One region of the Aquimarina macrocephali genome, then DNA from elsewhere that is predicted to be linked to it. Evidence: riboswitches for the same ligand, from Rfam matches in the RefSeq annotation. Region 1 holds a riboswitch; each other region holds the start of a gene.
The links. Region 1 has a riboswitch for cobalamin ahead of AAFU52_RS24765 (TonB-dependent receptor plug domain-containing protein). Riboswitches for the same ligand answer to the same signal wherever they lie in the genome.
Positions count from the first base shown of each region.

Region 2: another riboswitch for cobalamin. It lies ahead of AAFU52_RS04660 ((2Fe-2S) ferredoxin domain-containing protein); the one in region 1 lies ahead of AAFU52_RS24765 (TonB-dependent receptor plug domain-containing protein).
Region 3: another riboswitch for cobalamin. It lies ahead of AAFU52_RS04850 (TonB-dependent siderophore receptor); the one in region 1 lies ahead of AAFU52_RS24765 (TonB-dependent receptor plug domain-containing protein).

Region 1 is NZ_CP151795.1:5,612,415-5,619,127, forward strand. It holds gene AAFU52_RS24760 (S41 family peptidase) at 1-726, shown strand, start outside; gene AAFU52_RS24765 (TonB-dependent receptor plug domain-containing protein) at 800-2,743, opposite strand; cobalamin riboswitch at 2,822-3,120, opposite strand; gene AAFU52_RS24770 (bifunctional adenosylcobinamide kinase/adenosylcobinamide-phosphate guanylyltransferase) at 3,163-3,711, shown strand; gene cobT (nicotinate-nucleotide--dimethylbenzimidazole phosphoribosyltransferase) at 3,726-4,763, shown strand; gene AAFU52_RS24780 (hypothetical protein) at 4,773-5,111, shown strand; gene AAFU52_RS24785 (adenosylcobinamide-GDP ribazoletransferase) at 5,115-5,879, shown strand; gene cobC (alpha-ribazole phosphatase) at 5,861-6,379, shown strand; gene AAFU52_RS24795 (sphingomyelin phosphodiesterase) at 6,448-6,713, opposite strand, start outside.
Region 2 is NZ_CP151795.1:1,041,572-1,048,284, reverse strand. It holds gene AAFU52_RS04665 (SDR family oxidoreductase) at 1-350, opposite strand, end outside; gene AAFU52_RS04660 ((2Fe-2S) ferredoxin domain-containing protein) at 337-1,158, opposite strand; cobalamin riboswitch at 1,259-1,447, opposite strand; gene AAFU52_RS04655 (AAA family ATPase) at 1,623-2,147, opposite strand; gene cbiB (adenosylcobinamide-phosphate synthase CbiB) at 2,147-3,073, opposite strand; gene AAFU52_RS04645 (pyridoxal phosphate-dependent aminotransferase) at 3,055-4,077, opposite strand; gene AAFU52_RS04640 (cobyric acid synthase) at 4,074-5,537, opposite strand; gene AAFU52_RS04635 (3'-5' exonuclease) at 5,585-6,127, opposite strand; gene AAFU52_RS04630 (hypothetical protein) at 6,177-6,710, opposite strand.
Region 3 is NZ_CP151795.1:1,082,635-1,089,347, reverse strand. It holds gene AAFU52_RS04850 (TonB-dependent siderophore receptor) at 1-2,222, opposite strand, end outside; cobalamin riboswitch at 2,327-2,515, opposite strand; gene cbiE (precorrin-6y C5,15-methyltransferase (decarboxylating) subunit CbiE) at 2,717-3,913, shown strand; gene AAFU52_RS04840 (hypothetical protein) at 4,037-4,438, shown strand; gene AAFU52_RS04835 (NAD-dependent epimerase/dehydratase family protein) at 4,612-5,616, shown strand; gene AAFU52_RS04830 (glycosyltransferase family 2 protein) at 5,616-6,629, shown strand.

The sequences.
Region 1 (6,713 bases):
GATTTTGATACTCAACTTAATGCTGCCTTTGGAAAATTTGTATCTGATAATGTAAGTGACTTAATATTAGATCTGAGATATAATGGTGGTGGATCTGTTACAACTTCAATTGATTTATCGAGTATGATTACAGGGCAATTTAATGGTCAGGTTTTTTCGACAGAAGAATGGAACTCTGATCGACAGGCACAGTTTGGAAGCACCAATCTTTTTGACAATCAAATCAGAACAGGTGAAGCCATTAATAGTCTTAATTTAAGTAGAATTTATATTTTAACTACTAGAAGCTCTGCTTCTGCTAGTGAGTTGGTAATTAATGGGCTTGACCCACATATAAATGTGATCCAGGTAGGAGCCACTACAAGAGGAAAATTTCAAGCATCAATAACATTATATGATTCTGATAATTTTGGACGACAAGGTGCTAACACTGGACATACATATGCTATGCAACCTTTAGTTCTTAAATCCAGCAACTCTGTTGGTTTTACAGATTATCACGGTGGTTTTTCTCCAGAAGTAGAAATCGAAGAAGATTATTCTAATCTTGGGGTTTTAGGTGATGAAAATGAACCTCTTTTTAAAGCTGCAATAGATAATATTTTAGGTACAAAAAGTGCTAAAAATTATAATATAATACAATTAGAAAGTGTTGGAAATAGTAAAATGTTTTCTCCCGTTTATGAACGTATGTATCGGGATAACAATCTTCCCACTGCAGAATAATATAATCTCTAAAAAAGTAAAAACTCCTGAACTATTCGTTCAGGAGTTTTTGATTAAACCCGGGTTATAATATTTAGAATTCCAGATTAATTCCAACTCTGGCATTTCTACCTTTGGTACTAAATCCTAAAATCTCCTGATAATCTTCATTGGTAATATTATGCATCGCTGCATAAATATTTAGATTTTTTAGTAGTCGGTGACTAATATAAAAATCTAATATACCATAACCATCAAGAGAAACTTGTGTTGGGGCAAAAGTAACCGGGTCTGTATTAGCAAAATCGTTATCTGTACGCTCGGTATTATACTGATAGTTTAACGAAGTATATGTCTTTTTTCCTAATTGATAACCAATACTAGCATTAATCATATGTTCAGGAATTCTGATATTATCGTCTAATTTGTCAATATTAGTATAGGTATAATTCCCTTTTACAGATAGTTTGTCTTCTAAAACTGTTGTCGACACCTCTACTTCTACTCCATCTACCTTAATATCGTCGGGTGAATTAAAATTCACAAAAGTAGTAGGATCAAAAGTGATAAAGTTTTCTGATTTACGATTAAAATAAACTACACTCACCGTAGCTTTCTTCTTATGAGATAATTCAACTCCTCCTTCTATAGTTGTGCTCTCTTCTGGTTTAAGATCTGGATTTCCTGTAAAAAAGGCCGTATCATATAGCTGAAATAATGACGGAGTGATATATGCGGTACTATATGATGCTAATCCTTTAATATAATTATCTCCAAATGTGTGGGTGTATGATGGATTTATAGTATAAACAACATGATTATCATAGGTACTATGAATATTATATCTCGCTCCTGCATTTAGATTAAAACCAAAATCTGAAGCATATACTACATTAATATAAGGATCAATAATATCAAACTCTGCATCAGTATCACTAATTGTCTCTTCTAGATTTGTAGTACCAAAAGGAATATTTACAAGGCTAAATTTACTATACGAACCATTTGCTCCAATAACCGTATGCAATGTATTGTTAAAGGTATATTTATTATATGCATCAAAAGTATGTACATTACCTTCATATTTTGAAGGAAAGCTAGATTTGGTAAGATCTCTTTCTAAGGATGCAAAACTGTTTGTAAATGTAAAACTACCCTTAGGGTACTTAATCTCCCAAAAAGATCCTGCCCTTAATTGTTGACTCTCAAACCGATTGTCTCCATCTATTCCTGCCGCAGCATCGAAATCATTTTTATATTGATCTAAATTTCCAAAAAAATGAAATCTAAAATTATCATTCCATCGATATCCTAACTTGGTATATACATTAAATTTAGAAAATGCATCGCTTTCTGCTTCTTCGGTCTCTGCTGCCGATAATCCATCACTAAACTGATTTCCTACGCTTGCCAAATAGCTTACTTTTCCCAAGGTTCCGTTAATCGATGCAAGGTTTATAAATTCATTAATATCATAATCCTGATCTTCCTGAGATTGATTCGTTCCTATACTGGATTGAAAACTAGCAGATATCTTTTTCTTACTTTCAGATTTTGTAATAATATTGATTACCGCAGCCGCAGCTCCAGAACCATATAAAGTACTCGATGCTCCTTTAAGAATTTCAATTTCCTGTATTTGATTAACCGATAGTAATCGTAAATCAAAATCTCCAGAAGAAGTAGAAGGATCACTAACTGTTACCCCATCAATTCTAATAACTACCTGACGATTACGCCCTCCACGCACATAAACACCAAGGTCTTGCCCAGCGGCGCTACCGTTACCATTAATAAACAAACCTGTTGCTCTTGCAAGTACTGTAGCTACAGATTGCCCCTGGCTACGTTCTAGTTCTTTAGCAGTAATTTTAGTAATTACCTTACCGCTTTGTTCTCGTTTCAAACTAAACTTAGAGTCAGAAATAACCACCTCGTCTAGCTCATTAACTACCTCATCTATTTGGATCTCCTGTCCAAATACAACAGATGATCCCAACATTAAAAATGCTGTTCCAAAAAATACTTTTTTGTTCATTACTTAAACACTTAATTTTTACAATTACCGGAAAAAAGTATGTAGTTTACCCATACCCAAACAATTGTCCCGAAAGTTTGATTACAATGAATAAAGGCAGGTCTCCTGGCTCGCGTCTTGTTGTTTACCTTCCCGATCGTCAAACGAGCAGTGGTTATAAAGTATTAACAACAAGCATCCTTTTTAATGATGGACACAGCATACAGTTGCGGGAACAGCTCAGGAATATTGATTTACGATGTTAAACTTCAGAAATACGATTAAAAATTAAAAAAATCGAGATTTATATGCTAACTTCATTCTTCATTGTACCTGATTCCCTTTTAATCCTCAACTCCCATGAAAGGAGTATCAGAACCAAAATTCTGCGCGAATGTATTATATTTTATGGAATTTCGGATTACTTTAACAAATAAATAATGTATTCGATTACCTTTGCTATCTCTAAAACCAATTCAATGTTGTATTACATTACAGGAGGAGAACGTTCTGGTAAAAGCAGCTATGCACAGCGTCTGGCATTACAGTTATCCGACACTCCTTATTATCTAGCGACTTCACGCATTTGGGATGATGATCATCGCAAACGTATAGATAGGCATATTGCAGATCGCGACGATCGTTGGATCTCTATTGAAGAAGAAAAAGAAATCTCTAAAGTTGTTAAAAAAGATAGTGTTGTTGTGATCGATTGTGTTACTTTGTGGCTTACCAACTACTATATGGATACAAAAAATGACATCCAGCTCTCACTGTCGCAAGCAAAAGCAGAATTTGATAAACTATTAAACATAAATGCGACTATAATTATCATTTCTAATGAAATCGGAATGGGGGTTCACGCTACTACCAAAATTGGTAGAAAATTTACCGAACTACAAGGCTGGATGAACCAACATATAGCTAGTCATGCCGATAAAGCAATATTAATGATTTCTGGTATTCCTGTTGAAATCAAAAACTCTTAATAACCAAAATATACATGGACTTTGATATAAAACCTATCTTTAATAATACCCTTGAAGCAACTCTTCAAAACAAAATTAATACTAAAACAAAACCTGTTGGAGCATTAGGAGTACTTGAAACAGTAGCTTTACAAATAGGTATGATTCAAAACACGGACCAACCCAGTTTAGATCAGCCTACTATTCTAGTTTTTGCCGGTGATCACGGTATTGCAAAAAAAAGAGAAGTCAACCTTTATCCCCAAGAAGTGACCGCACAAATGGTTTATAATTTTGTAAATGAAGGAGCCGCTATTAATGTCTTTTGCAAGCAACATCATATTGCTCTTAAAATAGTAGATGCCGGAGTTAATCATGATTTTGAAAATATCCCTGGTATCATTCACGAAAAAATTGATTTTGGTACTCAAAATTATCAAGAAAAACCTGCTATGACCGCAAAACAATGTACCATAGCTATACAAAAAGGTGCTGATCTGGTCACAGAAACATTTAATAATGGCTGTAACACTATAGGTTTTGGCGAAATGGGAATCGGAAACACTTCTGCTTCTTCATTATTGATGTCATATTTCACAAAGGTTCCTTTGGCAGAATGTGTAGGTTCTGGAACAGGTCTGGATACTTCAGCTATTAAAATCAAGCAACAAATTTTATCTGAAGTATACCAAAAACATATACCTTCTTCTCCACTTGAAGCACTAACTATATTTGGAGGATTTGAAATTGCTATGATTACCGGAGCAATTTTAAAAGCAGCAGAACTCAAAATGACTATTATCATAGATGGGTTTATTGTTACTTCTGCTTTATTAGCTGCATATGCTATGCATCAAAATGTATTAGATTATTGCATATTTGCTCATACATCAGAAGAACAAGGACACCAAAAGATGTATGAGTTTTTAGATAAAAAACCATTAATTAATCTTGGTATGCGATTAGGAGAAGGAACAGGAGTTGCTGTAGCTTATCCTATTATAGAATCTGCAGTTACTTTTCTTAATACTATGGCTAGTTTTGAAAGCGCTGGAGTTTCTGGTAGTGAATAGTTTAACACAATGAAAAAAGGAATCTTATCCATATTTATCGCTATTGTCGGAATGTATTTCGTATACTGGTATACTATTGATCTGTCTCGGCAGTACTCTATTTTAATTGAATCATCAAAAAATACTTCTGAGTTAAATTCTTATATATTCACTGTTGCCAAAACTTTTAGAATAACCTCTGTTTGTATTGGATTATTAAGCCTTTATTTTGGAGTCATTTCATTTTTAAAGAAAAACAAAGTTGGAGGCATTGGGATAATTCTAGCTTTTATACTTATCATTAGTGCTTTAATTCCATTGTGGCAATATCTTGTAGAGGATTCTACTATGGACATTAATTTTAAATAAATCATGAAAAAAGAAATTCACATCTTTTTTACTGCATTGATGTTTTTCACTCGTATTCCTTGTCCAAAATGGGTAAATCACGATTCTGAAAATTTACGTCTAAGTTCTAAATATTTTCCTCTAATAGGAATCATCGTCGGAAGTATTGGTGCTATCGTTTTTTACGGAGCTTCTTTTATTTTTTCGGGAGAAATCTCAATACTACTATCTATGTTTTCTACTATTTATGCCACAGGCGCTTTTCATGAAGACGGATTCGCCGATGTGTGTGATGGATTTGGTGGTGGATGGACCAAAGATAAGATACTTTTGATCATGAAAGATTCTCGTCTAGGTACCTATGGTACTATTGGACTAGTATTAATTCTAAGCATAAAATTTGCAGCATTAAGAGAAATAGAAACGTATTTCATCCCTCTAATACTAATTTCTGGACATGCCTTAAGCCGTTTTATAGCTACCTCCTTAATTTTTACACATTCTTATGTAAGAGATACAGAAAACAGTAAAGCCAAACCGGCAGCAAAAAGCATAGGTATACGTTCATTATTGATTAGTGGTATATTTGGTATTGCTCCCCTATTTTTCTTCAAAAATCCCATGATATTTCTTACCTTGATCCCTATGTACTTGTCAAAAATGTTCTTAGCAGCCAAATTTAAAAAATGGATTGGTGGACAAACAGGAGATTGTGCAGGTGCTGTCCAACAGCTTAGTGAAATTGTATTTTATCTTACTAGCATAGCATTATGGAAATATATCTGGTAAGACATACTACTCCAAATATTGAAAAAGGAATTTGCTATGGGCAAAGTGATATCGGAATTACAGATACATTTACTACAGAAGTAGAAAAAATACATCAATGTATTCCTATTCATGAAATTACTACGATATATAGTAGCCCATTACAACGATGTAAACTATTAGCCAAAACATTCAAAAAAGAAATTATCTATGATAATCGACTTAAGGAATTAAATTTTGGAGATTGGGAGTTACAACCTTGGGATGCTATACATAGTTCAGAAATAGACCCCTGGATGAATGATTTTGTAAATATACAAGTCCCAAATGGGGAGTCATATATCACACTACAAGAACGAATTTTGGATTTTTATACCTCTTTGGATCATGTTTCTGAAGAAAAAATTGCCGTAGTAACCCATGCCGGTCCCATGAGAGCGTTACTTGCTAACCTCCAACAAATAGACCTTAAAGATTCTTTTTCTATCAAAATAGCATACGGAGATGTAATTGCTATTTAGACTCATTGCACGTATATTAATAAATAGCCCTATATTTTATGCAAGGATATTTATTGTTTTAAACATGATTAATTATTGAAACTATATGTTGTTTTTACCGCATTATGATCTGATAGATCTTTACCATCTTTCACAAATTGAAGCATCTGCATTTCAGGTATAAAAACTGGTTGCTTATGACTCTTGCTAATTAAAATATAATCTAACGTATTATTATAATTTGGATATTCTTTTCTAACCAAAGTATTGGTATTAGAATAGGTCCCTGCTTCTGTAGAAGGGTTAAAAGAATATGATATTCTAGAATTCAAAATACTTTTCATATCCTTATATG
Region 2 (6,713 bases), 1.4 Mb from region 1:
TTTTGATATACCGAAGTAGAGCTGATAAAGATTATTTTTTGAGTTTCAGAAATAAAGGGAAGTATACTTTTTATTTGGTCTTGGTATATTTCTATAATATTAGAGATTCGTTTAGGAGGGAAATTGATAATGACAATTTCGCTTCCTGATAGAAAATCTATATATTCTTTTTCTGAAGATTTTCCAAGTGTAAAAAGGTGAGGTATAATACCTTCTGCTTTTAGCTTCTCGATTTTACTTTCTGTAGTGGTAGACCCTTTTACCGTATCTCCGTTGGCAATTCGATCTATTGCCAATGGTAATCCTAACCATCCGCAACCTAATATACTTATATGTTTAGACTTCTTCACTGATTCTAATATGGTTTGGTGACATCCCTAGGTAAATAGTAAGAATATGCTCCCAGGTCACTGTATCCTCTTCTTTTATCCAAAATGTTACCAGGTGTTTTCCTTTTTTATTTTTCAAGCGTATTGCCTTGGTAAAGATAGTAGATTTTTTAAGCCAGATCACCTCTGCAACACTTACTTTACGATCGGCTATCTCATCAGAAATATCTTTTGGGATTCCGGCAATAGTTAATTGTAACTGAAGCTCTTCTCCGGTAACTTTGACTTCATAATCATCGGTGTAATCTACCAGGTGAGGCGATTTTATTTCAATTGCAGCTGTGTCGTATTGTTGCACAGCAATAGATTTAGGTTCTTGAAATAAGTACTTAAATAATGGATAAAGGTGTTGATCAGAAGCAAAAGATCGGGCTACTAAGGCTTCTCCTAATGCTGTGTCTGTTTTATCTTTAAAAGTAACAGGAGCAATGGTTTTTTCATTCTCGGTTAATAAGACCGACCATCCTTCTTTATATAATAAGTATTCTTCTACAGGTTGATCTTCTTCTAAGTGAGATTTCAGAATTGAAACAGCTTTATCAGGAGTCAGGTTTTTATACCAAAAATTACCAGGTTGTACGATCCAGGTTGGTGCATCTTCACATCGACCATTACATTTTGTTTTAATAGTATGAGTAGCATCCCAAAGCCCTTTGTTACGAAGATATGCTCTGGCTTCACGTATAGCGATTTCACCTTTTGCTTTTTTGCAAGACCCTCCATCACAAAACTGAAAGGTGGTGTTTACTTTACTTAAATTTTTCCCCATAATTAAAAGAAATTAAAAACAGGAAAGGAAGTCAAAAACAAGAATGCTTTATGTACATTCATAAAGCTATTCAAGACCAACCCTTTACCCGAGAGTTAATATTACATTTTGATTTATGGCAGGTCTCCTGACTTTACACAATTATAATCACCTTCCCATAGTTATAACTACAGTGGTATATGGATTATAATTTTATATATGTATTACAGTTGCGGGAACAGTTTTGGATTTTCACCAAATTCCCTTTTCATCTTTTGTTTCCAAAAGAACCGTAAATCAGCAGCGAAGATACTTTTTTTGTTTAAGAACTCGTTTAAACTTTTTCAATTAGCTAAAAAATTGCTCTTTTGCATCTGTTTTTTGCCTTTTCTTCCTTCCATAGCTCTGCTATGCAACTCAAAAAAGCCTTCTTTCAAATACAAAATTGCTAATTTTCACTTTAATTTATAAAGTCCAAACGAGTTCTAAATAAATGATTGGATAAAATCCACACGTTTTGTTAAAGTTGTTTTTGGGATTACCTCTATTTTAAAGTTAAAGCTTTGATAGACTTGTACAAGACATTGATGAATATGTAATGCTTCCTGATAAGATTGAGGGCGTTGGGGATCGTTGATATAGATTTCTTCCCAGGGAGACATTAAAAATATGGTAGATGTATAATGTGTTTTGAATGGGAAGCCCAATAAATATTCTGGAATAGGATGAGATTTGGCTTTTAAATAGGCTATAATATCAGGCAATCCTCGATCTACAAATGTATTTTTTTCAACAGGAATCTGTAGCTCTCTAATCGTTTCTTGATAGACTAAATTTGCAAAGAAAGGAAGATCTCCCCATGGAGTTTTATTACTTTTTATCTGTTGTTGTTCAAGTATTATTTTTCTCGAAATTTCAGAAAAGCACTGATATCCATTAGCTTGTAAAGCCTGGATTAAACTTGTTTTTCCGGTTCCCGGTGCTCCGGTAATGATATATCTTTTGGCCATTATAAAAAATAGTAAACCATACAAATTAAAAGGACAAATGTAAAGGTTACTTTTTGATTGATCCTTGCTACCGTTTTTATTTCCTGATCTTTCAGGATTCGATCATTCGTTCCTATAAAAGGTTTTTCAACTAGTTTTCCGTGATAATAATTAGGTCCGCCAAATTTACAATCCAGAATTGCGGCCAGGGCAGCTTCGGGATATCCGGCATTAGGACTGGAATGTTGTTTACCATATTTTGCTACAAAAGGGATTTTATGAAGCTTACCAGTTACCAGTAACATTAGAAATGCCGTAATTCTAGCCGGGATATAGTTAGCTACATCGTCTAGTTTTGCAGCAAATTTTCCAAAATTTATATACCTCTCATTTTTATAACCAATCATAGAATCAAGAGTATTAATCATTTTATATCCCATAGCACCGGCCACCCCAAATAATGCATAGTAGAAAAGAGGAGCAATAACTCCATCACTAAGATTCTCTGATAATGTTTCGAATACTGCTGATTTTATTTGTTGTGGATTTAATTGATCTGTTTCTCTACCCACAATCCATGACAGTCGTTTTCTACCTTGTTCTATTCCCTTTTGTAAGGCCGTAAAAACAGCTTTGCCTTCATCTATTAAACTTTTATTTGCTAAGGCGTAGAACACGAATATAGAGGTAAATGTATAATAGGCAATTGTATATGAGGAAATGAGTTTTTGAGTATAATAAAAGAATGCAATTGTACCTATGAGTAACCCAATAGTGAGTGCCATTCCCTTTATAAAAGCAAAAGGATTTGTGTTTAGTTTTTTTTCACCAAAAGCAATACTATTCCCGAATAATCGTATGGGATGAGGAAGCCACCTGGGATCTCCTACTATCAAATCGAGAATATATCCAATCACTAAGGGGATGACTACTGTTGTGTACTCCATTGCTGTAAAGCGTGAATTAATAATTCATTTTTCTCGGGGTTCTGACTGGCAACACGAATGTAATGACCGTCCAAACCTCTGAAATTCGATGCATCTCTGATCAATAATTGATGGGTATGTGCTAAATAATCTTTGAGAAGAGGAGCACTTGGTGTTTCTAGTTTTACTATAAAATAATTAGTATTTGATGGGGTAACAGTAAATCCATCTAATCTATCAATTTGTTGTTGTAACTGAATGCTATACCCTAGAAGAGTTGCCATGTCCGGGTATAAGACCTTATAGTTTTTAAATATATATTTTCCTGCTTCGATTGCCATGGTATTAACACTCCAGGGTATTTTAGAATGCTGTAGTTTTTCTCCTATTGCCGTACTACACAATATGTATCCTAACCTCAATCCTGGTATCGAAAATAATTTAGTTAATGATTTTACAATAATGAGATTGGTACACTTCTCGAGAAGCTCGACACAAGATTTGATCTTATGAGTAAACTCAATATAGGCTTCATCGACAACAAATGTTGTATCAGGAAAATCGGTTACTAATTTCTCTATTTCTAAAACCGTATTTCTAAAACCATCAGGATTGTTAGGGTTACAGAGAAATACGAGATCTTCCTGAAAAGAAGTGCTCATTACCTTAGAACGATCAAAGTGCTTGATTTTTATATTACTCCTTAAACAAGCATCTTCATACTCAGAAAATGTAGGAATGCCTATGGCTGCTGTTTTACCAGAAAAAAGAGGGGTTATATTATAAAAAGCTTCTGTAGCTCCGTTAGTTATTACTATTTGTGATGAATTTAATCCATGATGATTTGCTACTTGTTGTGTTAACACATCTGCACTAGGAGTTGGGTAATTAGCAATAAGAGGTAGCTGCTCTCTAAGATATGAAAGTAACTGCTCTGAAGTCCCTTCATGCCAAATATTAGAACTAAAATTTGCTTTAAATGGTATTGCGTAGCGATAGCCGTCATCACCGTGTCCGTATATCATAATATGGTATGCATTTCAGAAATAATAGAATCTATATCAATGCTTTTTTCTAATAAAGCAGCTAACTTATCATAATTCTCTTCTTTATAGGCTTTATAATCAAAAGATGTTTTTGTATTGGTAAAATTTTGCAACAAATCTTCAATTACGGTAGAGTGATCCAAAATTCCATGAATATAGGTTCCCCAACAATTCTTCTGGATATATCCTTCTGGTTGACCATCGATATAATTTAAGGGTTGATGATTTTCAACCGTAGTTTCTCCCATATGGATTTCATACCCCGAAATGGTTTCTGGATATTCCTTAAAAGTAAAGCTGCATTGCGTAGTAGTCTTCTCTGAAGTTAACTGCGTGGTTATTGGTAAAATACCTAAACCGGGAAGCATTTTAATATCGCTTTCGACTCCCAGAGGATCTTCAACCACTTTTCCCAGCATCTGATATCCACCACAAATACCAATAATGGTTTTTTGCGATTTATGAGCGTCTAATATCACTTTAGCAATGCCTTTTTCTCTAAGAAATATAAGATCCTGAATAGTGTTTTTACTACCGGGAAGTATAATAATATCAGCTTCAGATATGCTTTTGGGATCATTAGAATAAAAGAGATGTGTTCTAGAATCCTTTTCTAATACATTAAAATCGGTATAGTTAGAAATGTATGGTAATAGGACCACTACGATATTCACTAGCCCATTCACTATGGTTTTCTCTTTTTTCTGTAATGCTACAGAGTCTTCTTCTTCAATATAGATGTCACTGGCATAGGGTACAACTCCTAAAACAGGAATTCCGGTTAGTTTTTCCAATATCTTTTTTCCATCTTCAAATAAAGAAATATCTCCTCTAAATTTGTTGATAATAACTCCTTTAACCAGTTTCTTTTCCCAAGGCTCGAGGAGTGCTATTGAACCATATACACTTGCAAAAACTCCGCCTTTATCAATATCGGCAATAAGGTATACATCTGCGTTGGCTGCTTGTGCCATACGCATGTTTACAATATCCCGATGTTTTAGATTAAGTTCGCTAATGCTTCCTGCTCCCTCTAAAACAATAGGATTATATTTTTCCTGAAGTCGAAGAAACGCGGTTTTGGCTTCTTCAAAAAGTTGTTGTTTATTATTTCCTAAGAAATACTCTTTAATAGTTTGATCACCAATAGGTTTACCGTGCAAAACGATTTGAGACTTATTTGCTCCAGAAGGTTTTAATAAGATGGGGTTCATATCTGTAGCACAATCAATTTTGCATGCTTCGGCCTGTACAGCTTGCGCTCTCCCTATTTCTAACCCATCTGGAGTTACAAAACTATTAAGTGACATGTTTTGCGCCTTAAATGGAGCGGGAGCATATCCTTTTTGTTTCAGGAGTCTACAAATACCGGTAACAAGAATGCTCTTCCCAACATCTGATCCTGTTCCTACAAACATAATAGGCCGTAATTTTGTCATTCTTATTTGTGAAATGAATTGGTTTCAAAATTAACTAAATTATTATATTATCGAATACACCAATGTAAGATTTTAGCAATGTTTTTGGCATCATCAACTCCTCTGTGATGAGTTCCTTCCAGAGGGATTTCTAAAATTCCTAATGCACCTTTCATCCCAACCTTTCTTCTTAATCCTTTGGTCTCAGAAAAAAGTTTTTTCACATTAATATGATTTTGTGATAAAGGGTACTCCATCCCTCTGTTGGCACATTGCTTCTTCATCATATTTAGATCATACTGCCCGTAACTTGCCCAGGTGTATTCATGACCATTGTATTGAGTTTTTAGCATTTTGCAGGCAGCTTCAAAAGAAATTCCTTCTTTGTCCAATAGCTCTTGAGTAATTGTAGTGAGTTCTGTGCAAAAAGGACTTACTTCTGATTGTTCGGGTTTAATTAGTATTCCTTTATTTTTAGAAATGCTTCCCGTTTGAGTATCCAAAAGGCAGATTCCTATTTCTATGATTTCATTGACCTGACTTGCAGGAATAGCTCCATTCCAGCAGGTAGCTTCTAGGTCTATGATTATAATTGTATTTGTTGTTTTCATTTTTTTCATTTTTAATTTGCCATTCCAGCGAAGGCTGGAATGACAAATTTTATGATTTCTTCTTTGACTTTTTAGAAGAAGACTTATCCTTAGATTTTTTCTTCTTTGGCATTTTATTTTTAATTCGTTCTTCCTCTTCTTTTATGTCATTGATGAAATGATTATTGTAGGCATTCTCTTTTGCCAACTTCAGACATTTTAATGCTTTTTTATAGTCCTTTTTTTGCTCAAAAAGGATCCCTTTTCTTAGATGTAGCATTGCTTTATCTGTTCCTTTTACGGTAAGAGCAAAGTCGATTAGTTTTTCGACTTCTTCATAATCTTCATTCCAAAGTAATACATTGATATACTTAGGATATACATCCAATGCATACATGTCCTCTGCTAAAGCCTGCTGATAATACTCTTTTGCAACCTCATAATTCTTCAAATTTTCTGCATATATCTGACCCAAAAGACTTAATGCAATTGGATTTTTTTCATCATAAGACAATGCATAGTTCAAAGACTCTACGGCTTCCTCTAAGTTATAAGGATAGGCGTCTAATGCCTGAAATAAATATTTGTCTAGTAAATCACTCATTTT
Region 3 (6,713 bases), 1.4 Mb from region 1:
ATTCTAACTTTTTTTGCTTGATAATAAAGGGATCCATCTATAGTAGTATGCGAAGGTAATGTATATGTATTACTTGAGTTGGTATAGTTTTCACCTACGTAATTTAGTCCTAAACCGATTCCTAAACCGTGTAAATACCCTTTCTGAAATTCATAATTTCCCCAGAAATTAATAGAATTTTTAGGAGCATATGGTAACCTGTTTCCTGCAGGTATAGTTTGTAGCGTTTTATTATAATCTCTAATTTTGGCATCTATAAAAGCATACCCTGCTTTAATATAAAATCCTTCAAAAGGTTTTGATTCAATATCTAATTCTATGCCTTTAGAATCTGCAGAACCTATTTGCTGGTAATCATCGACACTTGTTTTTTCTACGATATTATTTTTTAACATAAAATAAGCCGAAAGTGTAGCAGTAAACAGATCATTTTTTTGAAACTTGATTCCTAATTCATTTTGAAAACCTGTTTCAGGGTCAAATACTTTTCCATTCGGAGTTACTCTTCTTGATGGTTTAAAATAGTTTGAGTATGAAGCAAAAATGCTAATCATATCTTTAACAGGTTGGTAAACAATACCAGCACGATATGAGAATGAAGATGAAGGGATTTTTGTGCGAACTCCAGAAGTAATTAAGGCTCTGTTATTATTAATAATATCTCTATAATAAGTTCCGGTAAATGTATCATAACGTAGTCCTATTAGTGCTTTAAATTTATCAGAAAATTTAATCCAATCTTGCAAATAAAATGCATATACTACCTCCTTTTTTATATCAACTTTATTATCTATTGCCTCAATGTACCCTTGGTTTAAAGTAGGGTTTTGAACAGAAATAGTTGTAAAAGTTCCAGGACCGATTACTTCTCCTCTAAAAGTCTTACGATCTAAAATACTGATAGAATTCCCTAGTAATGTCTTATGTTCTATAGTACTTGTTTTGAATGTGTAGCTTAAATCTAATTGATTTTGCAAAGTTTTAGTTTGATGATTAAAATAAAACGGGAAAGCTCTGGTGATAGAATCTTTAGTTGGATTTAACTCTAGAAATTCTGTAGAAAGATAATCTATATCATCATTTGAATACGATAAGAGATTTGATAACTTTAAATTAGGATTAAAATCATGTGAGTATTTTATTTGATAATCAAGACGCTTGTGTTTTAAATAATCCTGTGGGTCGTTGTATCTGGTCTCTGGATCCATTCCTGAAATAATAGAGCTATCTTCACCTACAGGAATACCCGTATCTGTATCATATACATCTTTATTAGTCTGAAAGTAGAAAGCTAACTTGTCATTTGCCGAAGGGGTATAATCTAACATTAAGGATCCATTATTAGTCGCTATGCCATAATCTCTCCACCCTTGGGTACGTGTCATTCCTATATCTATTCTATAACGTAATTTATCTGAAACTGGACCACTAATACCTCCTTCAATATTATAAGTGTCATAACTACCATAAGTAGCTTTAAAATTAGCTTTTTGGTTATAGGTAGGTTTTTTACGGACTATATTTATAATTCCTCCTAATGCCGAATGACCATATAGAACCCCTGCAGGCCCTTTGAGTACCTCTATTCTCTCTACATTTACCAGATTCGTAGAAGGTGCACTTGTAGATATGTTGTGCCTTTCATCTCTAACACCATCAACTAGCATAACAAAATTATTAAATCCTCTAATTCTAAAAGTTTGGAAACCTCCATACCTATTTATAGGCCTTACACCTGTAACACTTTTAACTGCATCTCCGATATCAAAAACATTACGTTGTTGCATAATTTCACCATTAACACTATTAGTGGTTACAGGGATGTCTATATTTTTGATTCCTAATTTGTTAACATTTAGTATTTCCTTATTGGTTTTATTGTTTCCTCCATTAATAAATACTTCTTCTAATCCAGTAATGTTTTTTTTAAGTGTTACATCCAAAATGAGAGGTTCTCTATCCAAAATAATATTTTTAATAGTTTGTTGATAGCTAATGGCAGAGAACAAAATATTGTAATTTCCTTTTTCTAATGAGATCGAATATTTTCCTTTTTCATCTGTAATTGTTTCGTGATTTGTCTGTTGTATATAAACAGAAACATTAGAAATTCCTTTTTCGGAAATTTGACTTTTTACAGTTCCAGTAATTGTAATGTTTGATTGTGCATAGGTAATGAAACCCCATAACAATAAGACACTGCATAATGCTAATTTTTTCATTTTTTAAATTGAGATTAAGCAGGGAAAAATGCAGAAATAAATAAAAGCTACCTTTTAGGTTAAAGGCAGTTATTATTATTTTCACTCTTTACCCGAGAGTTAATAATTATTTAGATTTTATGGCAGGTCTCCTGACTTAACTCGGTAAATACCTCCTTCCCATAGCCTTTGCTACAGTGGTTTTATGGTACTACTTTTTGTGAATCTTACAGTTGCGGGAACAGTTTTGGATTCTCACCAAATTCCCTTTTAATTTTCACCATAGGTGAAAAACCATTTATCGGGCGCAAATATAGTTTTTTTGCTATTGGATTAAGTTGAAAGGTTATATTTTCATTTAAAATAACTGAATATATTTTGCTTTAACGCTAAACAATTGTAAATGATAGAAAGAATGGAGTTTTAGTGAGAAGTGATAAATATTTTGATTTCTATAAACTTTAACTTTGTAGCTTTGTTGATTCTATGAGAATACATACAATATCAATAGCACTATGATCTTCCATATTATAGGTATCGGAAATAAGACCCCGGATTTCACGACAGAACAACAACAGAACATTCTGGATACTCGTATTTTTAGCGGAGGAAAACGTCATTATGAATTGGTCAAAGACTATCTTCCCAAAAATCATCAATGGATAGCTATTCAATCTCCGATGTCTCAGGTATTCGAGGCATATGAAAAAGCAGCAGTACCGATTATTGTTTTTGCTTCCGGAAATCCACTGTTTTATGGATTTTCGAATACATTAAAAAATAAATATCCAGATGCAGAAATCATAACGATTCCTTATTTTAGTTCGATTCAATTATTGGCTAATGCAATGCATTTGAATAGTAACCGGTTAGAAACCGTAAGTGTGCACGGAAGAAGCTGGAAAGCATTAGATACTATCTTAATCCAACAAAAAGAAAGTATAGGAGTGCTTACAGATACAGAAAAAACTCCAGCTATCATTGCAAAAAGACTTTTGGAGTATGGATATGATAATTATGAAATTATTGTAGGAGAAGACATAGAAGGAGAACAGGAAAAATTTCAGAAATTATCTTTATTGGAAGCTTCAACAATGAAGTTTCACTCACTGAATTGTGTTATCCTAAAAAAAACAGAACATCGCCAAATTGATTTTGGGATAAGCGACACTGATTTTAAAGGCTTACCTGGCAGGCCTAAGATGATTACCAAAATGCCTATTCGATTAATGACCTTGCATTATTTAGATATTCTTAATGTTGATATAGTATGGGATATCGGCTTTTGTACTGGATCTGTTAGTATAGAAGCAAAATTAAAGAACCCAGATATAGCCGTAGTTGCATTCGAAAAAAGACCACAATGTGAAGCAATTATGATAGAAAATCAGAAATGTTTTGGCGTTCCTGGTATTCAGGTAGTAATGGGAGATTTTTTTGAGCAAGATCTTACTCAGTTTGCAAAACCTAAAGCGATTTTTATTGGTGGTCACGGGGGGAGGTTAGAAGAACTTTTTCTAAAGATCGCTCCGGTTTTACAACTTGAAACCTGTATAGTAATCAATGCTGTCAAAGAAAGTTCGGTACAAGCTTTTAAAGCGGGTTGCAATAAAATAGGGTATACTATCGTAGAAGAATCCATACTGTCACTTGATGAATACAATCCAATTACGTTGCTTAAAGCAATAAAATTAAGATCTAAAACCAAATAAGAACCTAATTTTTTATTCAGTATCTGGCTTGCTCGTTTTTAATAAAATTCACGGTTTCCAGTGTGTTCTTCACTTCATATAGTGTATACTTTTGTGTCTAAGTATTAGGAAAAGAACATGATTATGAAAAAAAATAAACTACTTAGTTTGCTGATGATTGGTGCTGCTGTTCTATATTCTTTTAGAAAGGATGGTGATATGTCCAAACTCGACATCAAAAAGATAGAAATAGAAACAGAGGTAGAAGAAACCAACAGTGTTATAAGTACTGTTTCTTCTGAAAAATTATTTACAAATAATCTTATTGTAGAAGTTATAGATACTAAAAACATTTCATCACCGAATGTTGAAATTATTATTGATAAAGCAACAAAAACTAACGATAATAATAGGTGTGTCACTTATGAAAACATTTTATTGAATGAAGGTTATTGCCCAGGATCAGACACAGAAGACTTGATCGAATCACTCCCAAATACCCGCATAACTCCATTTCTCATATTGGATTATCGTTATAGGCTTTAGAATCATTAGCGTCTGTTTACAAGGCTTGTTATATAAGGAGTGTAAACAACAGAAAGTTTATAACAAGCCCTATTACAGATCTTGAAAATAATTCATTTTAAACAAAACCTGTCCCATATATGATCAATTTATGTAGGTTTGTCAAATGAAACGAGCATTAAAAAATTAAACGTGTGAAAATAACTTCACTTGTAACCGGCGGAGCGGGATTCATAGGTTCGCATGTGGTTAATCATTTACTAAAACAAAATCACCAGGTTATCGTTTTAGATGATCTTTCGGGAGGAGATAAGGAAAATATAAACTCAGCAGCACTATTTTATGAAGGTTCGATACTAGACGTTACCTTAATACATACTCTTTTTGATAAGTATAAGTTCACCTATGTCTATCATTTGGCTGCTTATGCAGCTGAAGGATTAAGCCATTTTATTAGAAATTTCAACTATCAGAATAACCTGATCGGTAGTGTTAATTTGATTAACGCATCGGTAGTTCATGAAGTGAAATGTTTTGTTTTCACCTCTTCTATTGCGGTCTATGGGACAAATACATTGCCATTGGTAGAAACACAATTTCCGCAACCGGAAGATCCTTATGGAATAGCAAAGTATGCTGTAGAATTGGACCTGATAAATGCACAGAAGATGTTTGGTATGGATTATATTATTTTCAGACCTCATAATGTATACGGAAGACATCAAAATATAGGAGATAAATATCGTAATGTTGTTGGGATATTTATGAATCAAATTCTTGAAAATAAACCTTTAACCATTTTTGGAGATGGTAAGCAAACAAGAGCTTTTACACATATTGATGATATTGCACCTTATATTGCTAGTTCGGTAACGATACCCGAAGCACATAATACAGTTTTTAATATAGGAAATGATGCAGTATACTCTGTAAAAGAACTGGCAATAGCGGTAAGTAATGCAATGCAATCAGAACTAAATATAGAACAACTGGAAAAACGGGAGGAAGTGACTCACGCCTATGCTAATCATTCAAAATTTGATACTGTTTTTAATCCCAAAAAACATATAGATTTAGAAACCGGGCTTTTAGAAATGGCCAAATGGGTAAAGACTCATGGGGCTCGTTCTAGTAAAGAATTCCAAAACATTGAAATAACAAAAAAGCTGCCGAATTCCTGGAGAAAACCTTTAAGATAATGACAAATCAACCACTAGTTACTATTATAATGGCAGTCAAAGATACGGCTCCCTATTTACGAGATTGCTTAGATTCTATTCTAGCACAAACGTATCAAAACTGGGAACTTATCGCAGTAAATGATCACTCATCAGATGATAGCCCAAAAATTTTGCAGGAGTATGCTGCAAAAGACTCTAGAATTCGATTTTTTAATAGTGATAGACCTAAATTAATCCCAACACTACAAGTAGGATATGCCGAAACCAAAGGAACATTGATCAACAGAATGGATTCTGATGATAAAATGCCAGCGTATAAAATAGAAGTACTTGTAGAAGAATGGAGTAGATATGGAAAAGGAACTGTGATTGCAGGAGGAACTGAGCATTTTGTTGACGAAGGTGTTGTGGGTGATGGGTTTCTTAAATACGAAAAATGGCTTAATGAAGTTGCCAGAACAAGTACTCACTATCAAGAGATTTATAGAGAATGTGTTATCCCGTCTCATTGTTGGTTACTACACAAAGAAGATTTTGATGCTGCAGGTGCTTTTGATCCAATTATATACCCAGAAGATTACGACCTCTGTTTTCGATTCTACAGGTTAGGTTTAACAGTTGTAGGGATTGATAAAATTCTACATCACTGGAGAGATCGATCTGATAGAATCTCACGTACCTGGGAAGAATACAAAGACAATCGATATTTTGACCTTAAGCTACGCTTTTTCTATGAATTAGATAGAGATAGAACACGACCTTTAGTACTATGGGGCGCAGGGAAAAACGGAAAAGATATGGCCAAACTCTTACAATCTTATACTGATGAATTTCATTGGGTATGTGATAATGAGAGAAAAATAGGAAAGGACATCTATGGAGTACGATTAGAGCATTATGACGATATCAAAACAGTCGAGAATGCCCAGGTAATTATTGTGGTAGCATCTCCAACAGGGAAAAAAGAAATAGAAGAATTACTCGTCTTATGGAATAAAAAACCTGTTGTTGATTTTTGGTTTTTTGCATAACAAGTATGTATAATCTTAATAAACATTTTTTAAGACGTTAATAACCTAATATCTTTGTGTCGTAGGAGTAATACCATTTGCACT